DNA from 4 places in the Paenibacillus sp. FSL H8-0034 genome. Region 4 is predicted to be linked to each of the others. Evidence: riboswitches for the same ligand, from Rfam matches in the RefSeq annotation. Region 4 holds a riboswitch; each other region holds the start of a gene.

Region 1 (2,202 bases), 3.0 Mb from region 4:
GCGTCATCGCTTTAGGTTTGGATGCTTCGTTCCGACAGCCGGTAATGAGCAGCAGCAGAAATCCCACGATCAACCATTTGGATGTTTTCAAGGATAATCCCCCTTTGCATATAAGTTATCTATTATCCGTAAATGCGGCTTACCATACTAAATATAATGAAGTATGGCAATCAGTTACATAGACAAACGATCACAACTTGCTGACATTTTCATTTCACAAAAGGAAAATAGACGATCCCGTGAAGGCAACCGTCTATTTTGGAGTGATCTATGGGTTAGCATGGGAGCAGTTGGCGGCTTCTCCCACAACATAGCATATGTAAATCTATCAATGAAGGAACGACAAGTTCCTCCCCTACAAGCGCACATTTTGTATAAGTACAATCCATCAGCCTCTGACCATCATAACATACAGAAGGTCACACGGAAGGAGGCTGGAAATATGGGATATTTAGGCGGAGCTGGCGTAGGTTGTGGGAGCTGTGCAGGTTTGGGTCTGGGAACTAGCACAGGTGTAATTCTTGTTTTATTCATTCTGCTTGTTATTATTTCGAGAACATTCATCTAACATAAACCGTTAATATCGTGATATAGTCAAAAAGACAGTAACCCGAAGGGAATTGGATTCCTTAATCGGTTACTGTCTTTGTTCAGAGCGACGCCTGCATACAAGCTTAATTCGCAATAAACTCCTGAACCCACTCGCCATTATAATAAGCTACGCCAATTTTCGTATAATTAGGGCTCAAAATATTTTGTCGATGCCCTGCGCTGTTCATCCAGGCAGTCATCACATCCTGTGGAGTCTTCTGACCCATGGCAATATTTTCACCTGCATACGTATATCGAATACCATACGATTTCATCATGTTAAAGGGGGAGCCATAGGTAGGAGAGGTATGATCAAAATAATGATTGTTATACATATCCTTCGCTTTATCCAAGGCCATAGCCGATAATGCACTATCGCTTGCCAATGTCTTCAAGCCTGCTTTGGTGCGTTCCTGATTAACCAAATTAACCACTTGACTCGCAAAGGTGGAGGTGGTTGTCGGGGTGCCTGTTCCCTGCGGAGCTGGAGCACTTGAGCTTGTTCCGGGTATATTCAATACCATGCCAGGCCAAATATTATTGGCATTGGTAACCTGTGGATTGGCTTGAACAAGGGAGCTTAAGCTAATTCCATACTTCTGGGCTATCGTCCACATCGTATCGTTGCCTGTTACCGAATACGGAGCAGCCGAAACCGCCGTGGCGCCAACAATTGTACCCAAGGCAAGTAAACCGGTTAATACGGACTTCTTCAAAAACATTGCAAACATCCTCTCTTTTTTAAGGCCTACGAGGTTAGCTGACGGGTTCGGGTCAAAGAGCAATCGCCCGGCCATAAATACGGCTTCACCCCAAAGATTGGGTTCCCCATGCCTCTTGTGGAAGCTTCGGCCTGATATGAATCTCTCACAATACCCGTATGCACAGCTTGATGCTGGATATGGTTTAAGAGAGTTCCATTTTAACACGGGATTTACCGACGAGCACTGCACAAAGTTTTCCATTCCTATTTGCATTTCACAAAGCCTTCATGCTTTGTTCACCTTTCCGTTATTGAAATAGCTCAATGTAGTCATGCCTTTGTGAAAAATGATAGATACAATAAAAGGCAGGTGAGGTGATAATAGATGACAAGCAAATACAGAGTATTGGTCGCCGATGACGAAGAACGTATACGCACAATCGTACGCATGTATCTGGAGAAAGACGGAGCTTGTGTTGAGGAATCCGACAATGGCAACGATGCTTTGCATAAAGCGGTGGATAACGATTATGACATCATTGTGCTGGATTGGATGATGCCGGGTCTGAGTGGACTGGAAATTTGTCAGATGGTCAAGCAAGTAAAAACTACTCCCCTGCTTATGCTTACAGCCAAGGATAATGAAGACGATACGATCCATGCCTTCAAAGCAGGGGTCGATGATTATGTGACCAAACCTTTTAGTCCAAGGGAATTCACATGCCGAATTCAAGCTATCCTTAAACGGACACAACCCGGCAAATTCTGGTCTGCCACCCAATCACCCGCAAACAGATTTATGCTGCCCCATCTTATAATCGAGCATGATGCCCGCAGAGTACTTGCAGATGGACGCGAGATTTCCTTAACTCTCAGGGAGTATGAGCTGCTGCGATATTTAGTAATGA
Region 2 (2,202 bases), 1.2 Mb from region 4:
GCATCAGGAGCCAGCGGGGCCGTGGCAAGCTGGCTCACATGCACGCCTGCGGCCGGGCGATAGAAGCGGAGCCGATAATCGCTCCACTTCCGGTAAAAGGGCGTAAACACCTTGTACGGCTCGCTGCGTCCGCTCCATCGGTGAAAGTCTCGCAGGTCCAGAAGCGCCTGCTCGTCGAAGGAGGTAACGTTCACCCCTGCGGCCTCTGCAGTCGCGCGAAGCAGCCGATCTCTTTGCTTGGCATAAGGGGTGCTATCCTCGTGAAATACGAGTTCCTCCACGGGGTGTGCAGCCAGCAGTGTACTCAGTACCGCAGACGGCTCGCCATACACAATATGCAGCTGCTGGGCAGCGTCCAGATACAGCTGTCTGAGCCGTGCCGCATGCTGGAGAAAGTTGACGCCGCTGTGCTCCAGATATCGTTCATGCCCCAGCAGGAAGGGGTCCAGAATGAGCACATGCAGGCTTTGCTTGTGCATAGCGTGAATATAGTTGAAGGCGAGCATATCGTCCACCCGCAGATCCTTGCGATGTAAAAAAATAATCATGAATAGGCACCTCGTTTACAGCTTTGTACAACAGCAGTGAAGCTCGTTTGGTGCATGTTGGAAATGACACGCTGCAAGTAATGGTTATAATAAATGGAATATTCAGAATAATTGAACAGTTGTTTTTGATAGGCGATTCAACCGATATTTTGTAGGGTAATAGAGGGTAATATAATGAAGAGAGCCCTGCAGCCTTGTCCGACGCAAGAGGTGCGTAACGGAAGCAAGCACTGAGGGCTCCATACAAAATGGTTCGCTCAACTGTAGAAGTATGGTGTAAGAAAGTAGGTTTCTTTCACTTCATTCTATTGATTATCTGACATAAAAGCTTCGTACTGCTCGTCAGACAAAATACGTTTAGCGGTAACATAATACTTGGAGTAGTAATTTTCATTAAGCTTGTTGACAGTAACGCCTATATTGGTAGCTGAGTGGTAAAACTTACCGCCCCCAACATACACGCCAACATGAGAAATTCCTACACCGTCTGTCTTGAAAAACACAAGATCCCCAGGACGCAGATCGTCTTTTTCAACTGTTGTACCAACTTCTGCTTGCCCTTTGGATTGGTGCGGCAGTTTGATATCCAATTTGGCAAAAACGAAAGCTGTGTAACCAGAGCAATCAAATCCGTTCTTCGTCGTACCAGCGTACTTGTAAGGAGCACCCACGCCATCGTTAACAGCTTGGCTCAAAGGGGTTTCGGCAAAAACACTGCCTACTTGCACACTGCAAAACAGTGCTAGACCTAATGCAATACCAAAAAACTTCTTCAAAAAATTTTCCCCTTCCGGTGCCTACGAGGTTAGCTGAGGGTTCGGTTGAAGGTTCCCTATGATCACTCTGAAACGAGATCAATTCACCCAGATTGGATCCCCCGTTTTCCAATATGTCGGAAATTCGGCAAATGCATAGTTTTTTTGTTACACTTAATACGAATTCGGCGTTTACCTTAAAATTCCTCCTTTAGTCACAAAATGTACACATTTAATGGTCGAAACATGAAACTTTCTTCAAATCCATTATAAACCTTATACAGCAAGGGTTTGAATGGGTTTGACTCTATACAGCGCTGAAATTGAAAACGCATTCCAACAATAAAATTCGATATTTTTTATTTATTTTGTAAAATTTATGTCGAATTTGATTAATAAAAAAGCGTCTTTTTGACGAAATCAGGACTATAGTCATACTATTTATTTACAAAGAAAAAACCTCGGCCACGTTCTATAAACGCGGCAGCGAGGCTTATTTAGGTTCGTTTGATACAATACGGAAAGTTTCTAACTCAAGAAGGCTGATTTATTCGTGATTGGCGTTCCACAAGGCGTGCTGTGAGGTGATCGTCCACATCTTGCAAAACATATGAAGCAGCCGATAAGCCTGAACCAGCACGAGAGCGGCAAAGCCCGCCCATACGAGAGCTGAGGTCATCACAAGAGCGGATAGGGCGAAGGTGATTGTCACCGTGACGATAGCCAGCAGCAGGATGGTAAGCACATTGCGGACGAGCAGCCGACAAGAAATGAGAACCGATTTGCCGCTGGCAAGCCCAAACTGCATATACATAAATAAGGTTTGTATCAGGATCAGATAAGCCATATAGATGCCAAGCCATGGCAGCAGATGCCAGCCGATAGCCGTCAAGGAGGCA
Region 3 (2,202 bases), 1.1 Mb from region 4:
CTGCTCTTGCCAGTCGATGATACACCAGCTGAATAAGCAGTCAGGGTCACATTATTTATAACCTGTTTTACGTTAAATTTCAAGCCACTCTTGGATAATTCCTGAATGCTCGGTGAAGAAGCAGATAAAACCGTAACCGGATTTTTTGTACCTATTGCCACAATTTTGTTAACACGCTCGGATTGAACCTTTTCATCCACTACTGCTTCTGATACCAGCTTTCCATCCTCAAACAACTTCTCTTTTGTTTTTACAATTACGCCCTCTTGACCCTCTTGTACAATCTGTTCCTTGCCCTTAGGGAGCTGCGCATCACTTTGCTTCTCAACATCAAAGGCTATCTTTTCCGAGAACTCTTCTTTTTCTTTCTTAACGCGAACAATTTGAACTACACCGGTTTCAGATAATTCGGTGTCAAGCGCAGGACTCACCTTATCAAGCTCTCCGATCGAGACTTGAAATTCCTGCAAAGCGCTTCCTACAGTTTTGGCCACTGTGTAGAAGGTTTTTACTTCTCCGTCAGCTGTAAGCTGTAACGGTTTCGCATGGTCAATGGCAATGCGGTCGCCCGTATTTACCTTTGCATCCAGCGATGCGGAGAGACGATCATGCTCTCCAATAGAAATCCCCTGTTCATCCAGTAAACGTTGCAGAATCCATTGCTTCGTATACACAACTGATTCTTGTCCATTGACAACCACAGATACCCGCTTGGTAGCCGTGCCGTATAACATCATTAAAAACATGAAAGCGATAGCGATTGAAATCAGTGAAACGATCGAAATCAAACGCAAGTTTTCATGCTTCCATCGCAATGCGAAGGACATGCTGGATGATCGTCTTACATGGGGTTGCTCATACTCAATAGCTCCCACTTATTCGGTCCTCCTTAAAGCCCCGCCGTCGAGTGTATCACATGATTCATCTGACGCGACTATGGTTTAGGTTTTGCAATCTTTCGTTAAACGAGGATAAACGGCTTCGGCTTTTCCATTCAAAATCGAGGCGCATTTGTCTAGAAACTAAAGGGCTGCAATCTACGTTCCATATCGTTCTTTCTGAGTGCGTTCAACACCTCCCCAGTGTAAGATGTCGGCCTGTTCCGGAACCCCTGCTATAATGACGGGAGAACACAAAAAAAGTCAGCGGAGAAGAGGACTCTTCCCGTGACTCTTATATTATTTCACCGGCGTGGTGAAATAAAGTACACGACAATCGTTACCTCTCTCTTAACGCTTACGAGGTTAGCTGACGGATTCGGACTTGAGAGTCGCCCTACTTTGGATTGAATCGCATACGCGTAAACACGTGATTCTATCCGAAAGATTCACCCCAGAAATCGTGACTTTTGCCCCATTGAATGCAATGTGCAGATCACTTTTTGGTTCCCCCGTTTCCCATTAGGAAACTCAGCGAAAATGGAAAATTGGTAATCGTATTAAGTTAATATTGAGTTTACGCTCTCCGGTGTGAACTTGTAAAGTATACAAACAGGGCAAAAAACGGTGAATTTCAATTGAATTAGGCCATAATTCAGGTTTTTACCGATAAAAACCCTATTTATCTCTCATTTTCATTATGCATGTGTATATTTACTTGCGATATCCCCTAGACCGATAAAAACAAAGCTTCTCACCACCCACAAATGATTCATTTTAGATCGAATAATGTAATGGCATTTTGGGTAGTAATTTGAGCAATTTGTTCAAGTGTAAGGCCTTTAATTTGAGCAGCAGTTTCTGCGACTAATTTCACATAAGCAGTCTCATTCCGCTTGCCGCGGTAGGGGTGAGGCGTCAGATAAGGGGCATCCGTTTCGATCAACAATCGATCCAGAGGTACCTTGTCCAGCACTTCTTTTGGCTGCTTGGCATTCTTAAAGGTCACAGGTCCTCCAAAGGAAATATAAAAATTCATATCCAGACATTGCTTCGCCGTTTCCCAGCTGCCAGAGAAGCAATGCATCACGCCGCCGACCTCGGCTGCCTTCTCCTCACGCAGTACCTGAATAATATCATGGTGAGCATCACGGTTATGAATGGCTATGGGCATACCCAGCTTGCGGGCGAGCCGAATTTGTTGACGGAACACCTTGTCCTGGACATCTTTGGGAGAAGTATCCCAATAATAGTCGAGTCCGATTTCTCCAATAGCGACAACCTTGGGATGGCTGCACAGCTGCTCGATCCATTCCAGATCTTC
Region 4 (2,202 bases):
GAAAAGCGAATTTTCATGACCATGCTTACAATGCTGGTTTTCGCTAAAGTAAGACCAAAGATTATGCTTACGATGCTGGTTTCACTAAAGTGAAACCCGGAGGAGGAATCAACAATGAACATGTATCAAAAGCCGCGAGTAGAGATGACTAAGGCACCGATGACAGCTATTTCAGAAGGGCTGGAGCGCTTGAAGCAAGAGCATGGGGAGCTCAAGCAGGTTTTAATGGAAATGGAAAAACAGGCGAAGCAGGTTGAGTCCGCACCTGAGCGTTTTGGAGCGCTGCAGTCGCTGCTGAATTTAAGACTATGGGCACTCGCATTTCGGGAAGAGCTTGAACGGCATTCCAATTGGGAGGAGCTTGAGCTGTTTCCTTTCCTAACCTCTTATATAGAGCGTAAAATGTCTCCCTCCATACTGCCCTCCTTCTGGTCGTTAGAGAAAGATCATGAGCTGGCCGATGAGCATATGCAAGCCTTCCTGAGGTCAGTTCATTTGCTAAAGGCAAATCCGGAGGCTATGGGCTACAATCAGGCCGCTGCCTATCTGATTCAAGCTTGTCACATTTTGCAGGAGCATTTGGCTAAGGAAGAGCAGCTTGTTTTTCCTTTGACCCAACAGGTTCTGGACGATATCAATGGAGCGGCAGCCAACCTTTAATTGCTATTGAATTGGTAAAAATATGTCGAAAAATAAAATGAATATGTAATTAATTGTTAAATAATTCGAAATAGTTGTTTAAAGAATTTGAATTTTGGGTAAAGGTTGTGCTACTCTGTTAAAAAAAGGCCGAATCCAGTTCATCACAAGAGCTGGTACGGGGGATTCTTTATATGGGGTGAATGTTCGTCTGTCTCGAACTAGGGAAAACCTCTTCCCGAATCCGTCAACTAACCTCGAAGGCCGCAGGAGGAACAACTTGATATTATTACGGAAGCAGTTTATTTGGTTTATCGCTTTTTTTATGTTTGGTCTGTTGGCTGTTATGCATGCAGGAACTGCTCAGGCAGCGTCGTCTGATGAGGTCAGGATACAAATTAATGATTACCTGGTGACCTTTCCAGACGCCAAGCCCTACATCGATGGCAGCAATAATTTGCAGGTGCCTCTAAGAGTGCTGATTGAACAGTTGGGGTACCAGATGGAATGGAGCAAGAAGGAACAGGCGATACAGGTTACGCTAAGCAGCAAGCAGCAGAAGGTCGAATTGCAAACGGGTGACAGTCGAGTGCTTGTGAATGGAAAAACCGTTACCTTGGAATCAACTCCGCTGTTGTCTCAGCAAACGGTGTATGTACCTCTCCGATTCGTATCGGAAACGTTTGGCTATCAAATTCAGTGGGATGCGGTCAACAAGCTTGCGATCATAGATGCGGATGGTCAGTATCATGCTCCGGTTTGGTACGCACCTAAGCCCAAGGCTTCGATCCTGCAATCCGCATATAACTATTTGGGTGTTCCTTATGTGTGGGGTGGCAGCTCGCCGAATGGATTTGATTGCTCAGGATATGTAGGCTATATTTTTCAGTTAAGCGGAGTTCAATTGCCCAGAACATCGGCAGAAATGTACAGTTCGGCAGGTACTCGGGTTATGGATATTCAAGAAGGTGACCTGGTGTTTTTTGCTGAAGGGCGAAGAACCTCTCATGTAGGTATTTATATTGGCAATGATCAATTCATCTCGGCTACTTCCTATGGTGGTGTCACGGTTGCCAGCTTGAACAGCGGTTATTGGGGTTCCAGATACATAGGGGCAAAACGGTTGTAGCAGAGGCAGCAATCATATCGAATTATTCAGACCTGCCGAAGGGCGGGTCTTTTGTGTTAATATCAGAATATATAGCTTTCAACGGAGCTGATCAGAATTCAAATAAAGCATCCTCTACGACATGAATGCAGACTTATCGGAATAAGCATAGATTCAGTTGGTTGTTAGTCTGAATGTAAAAGAGGCGAGTACGTTGTTCAATAAACTGCAAGGGAACGCCCGCGGATGCTTGATTTATGAGCCCATGTTCATAGTCCCTTATAGCCTATATCTCACCTATGCTTCCATCTACATGCTGGAGCTTGGAATTACGGAGACCGAAATTGGGCTGGTGACTTCACTTGGGCTGGTGCTGCAAATATTTACTTCATTAATCAGCGGCTATTTAACGGATCGCATGGGACGCAAGCGAGCACTGTTGATCTATGATTTGG

What was found. A riboswitch is a leader RNA that binds a small molecule or an ion and turns the genes downstream of it on or off. The one in region 4 is predicted to bind cyclic di-AMP.
Region 1: another riboswitch for cyclic di-AMP. It lies ahead of NST47_RS21630 (CAP domain-containing protein); the one in region 4 lies ahead of NST47_RS08165 (C40 family peptidase).
Region 2: another riboswitch for cyclic di-AMP. It lies ahead of NST47_RS02870 (C40 family peptidase); the one in region 4 lies ahead of NST47_RS08165 (C40 family peptidase).
Region 3: another riboswitch for cyclic di-AMP. It lies ahead of NST47_RS03140 (3D domain-containing protein); the one in region 4 lies ahead of NST47_RS08165 (C40 family peptidase).

What each region holds. Positions count from the first base shown of each region.
Region 1 covers NZ_JBBOBS010000001.1:4,804,413-4,806,614, forward strand. The annotation lists gene NST47_RS21620 (penicillin-binding transpeptidase domain-containing protein) at 1-91, opposite strand, end outside; gene NST47_RS21625 (YjcZ family sporulation protein) at 443-568, shown strand; gene NST47_RS21630 (CAP domain-containing protein) at 675-1,313, opposite strand; cyclic di-AMP (ydaO/yuaA leader) riboswitch at 1,322-1,455, opposite strand; gene NST47_RS21635 (response regulator transcription factor) at 1,680-2,202, shown strand, end outside.
Region 2 covers NZ_JBBOBS010000001.1:637,455-639,656, forward strand. The annotation lists gene NST47_RS02865 (cryptochrome/photolyase family protein) at 1-548, opposite strand, end outside; gene NST47_RS02870 (C40 family peptidase) at 854-1,324, opposite strand; cyclic di-AMP (ydaO/yuaA leader) riboswitch at 1,328-1,464, opposite strand; gene NST47_RS02875 (hypothetical protein) at 1,851-2,202, opposite strand, start outside.
Region 3 covers NZ_JBBOBS010000001.1:694,611-696,812, reverse strand. The annotation lists gene NST47_RS03140 (3D domain-containing protein) at 1-875, opposite strand, end outside; cyclic di-AMP (ydaO/yuaA leader) riboswitch at 1,218-1,425, opposite strand; gene NST47_RS03135 (TatD family hydrolase) at 1,651-2,202, opposite strand, start outside.
Region 4 covers NZ_JBBOBS010000001.1:1,790,941-1,793,142, forward strand. The annotation lists gene NST47_RS08160 (hemerythrin domain-containing protein) at 115-660, shown strand; cyclic di-AMP (ydaO/yuaA leader) riboswitch at 778-920, shown strand; gene NST47_RS08165 (C40 family peptidase) at 920-1,768, shown strand; gene NST47_RS08170 (MFS transporter) at 1,962-2,202, shown strand, end outside.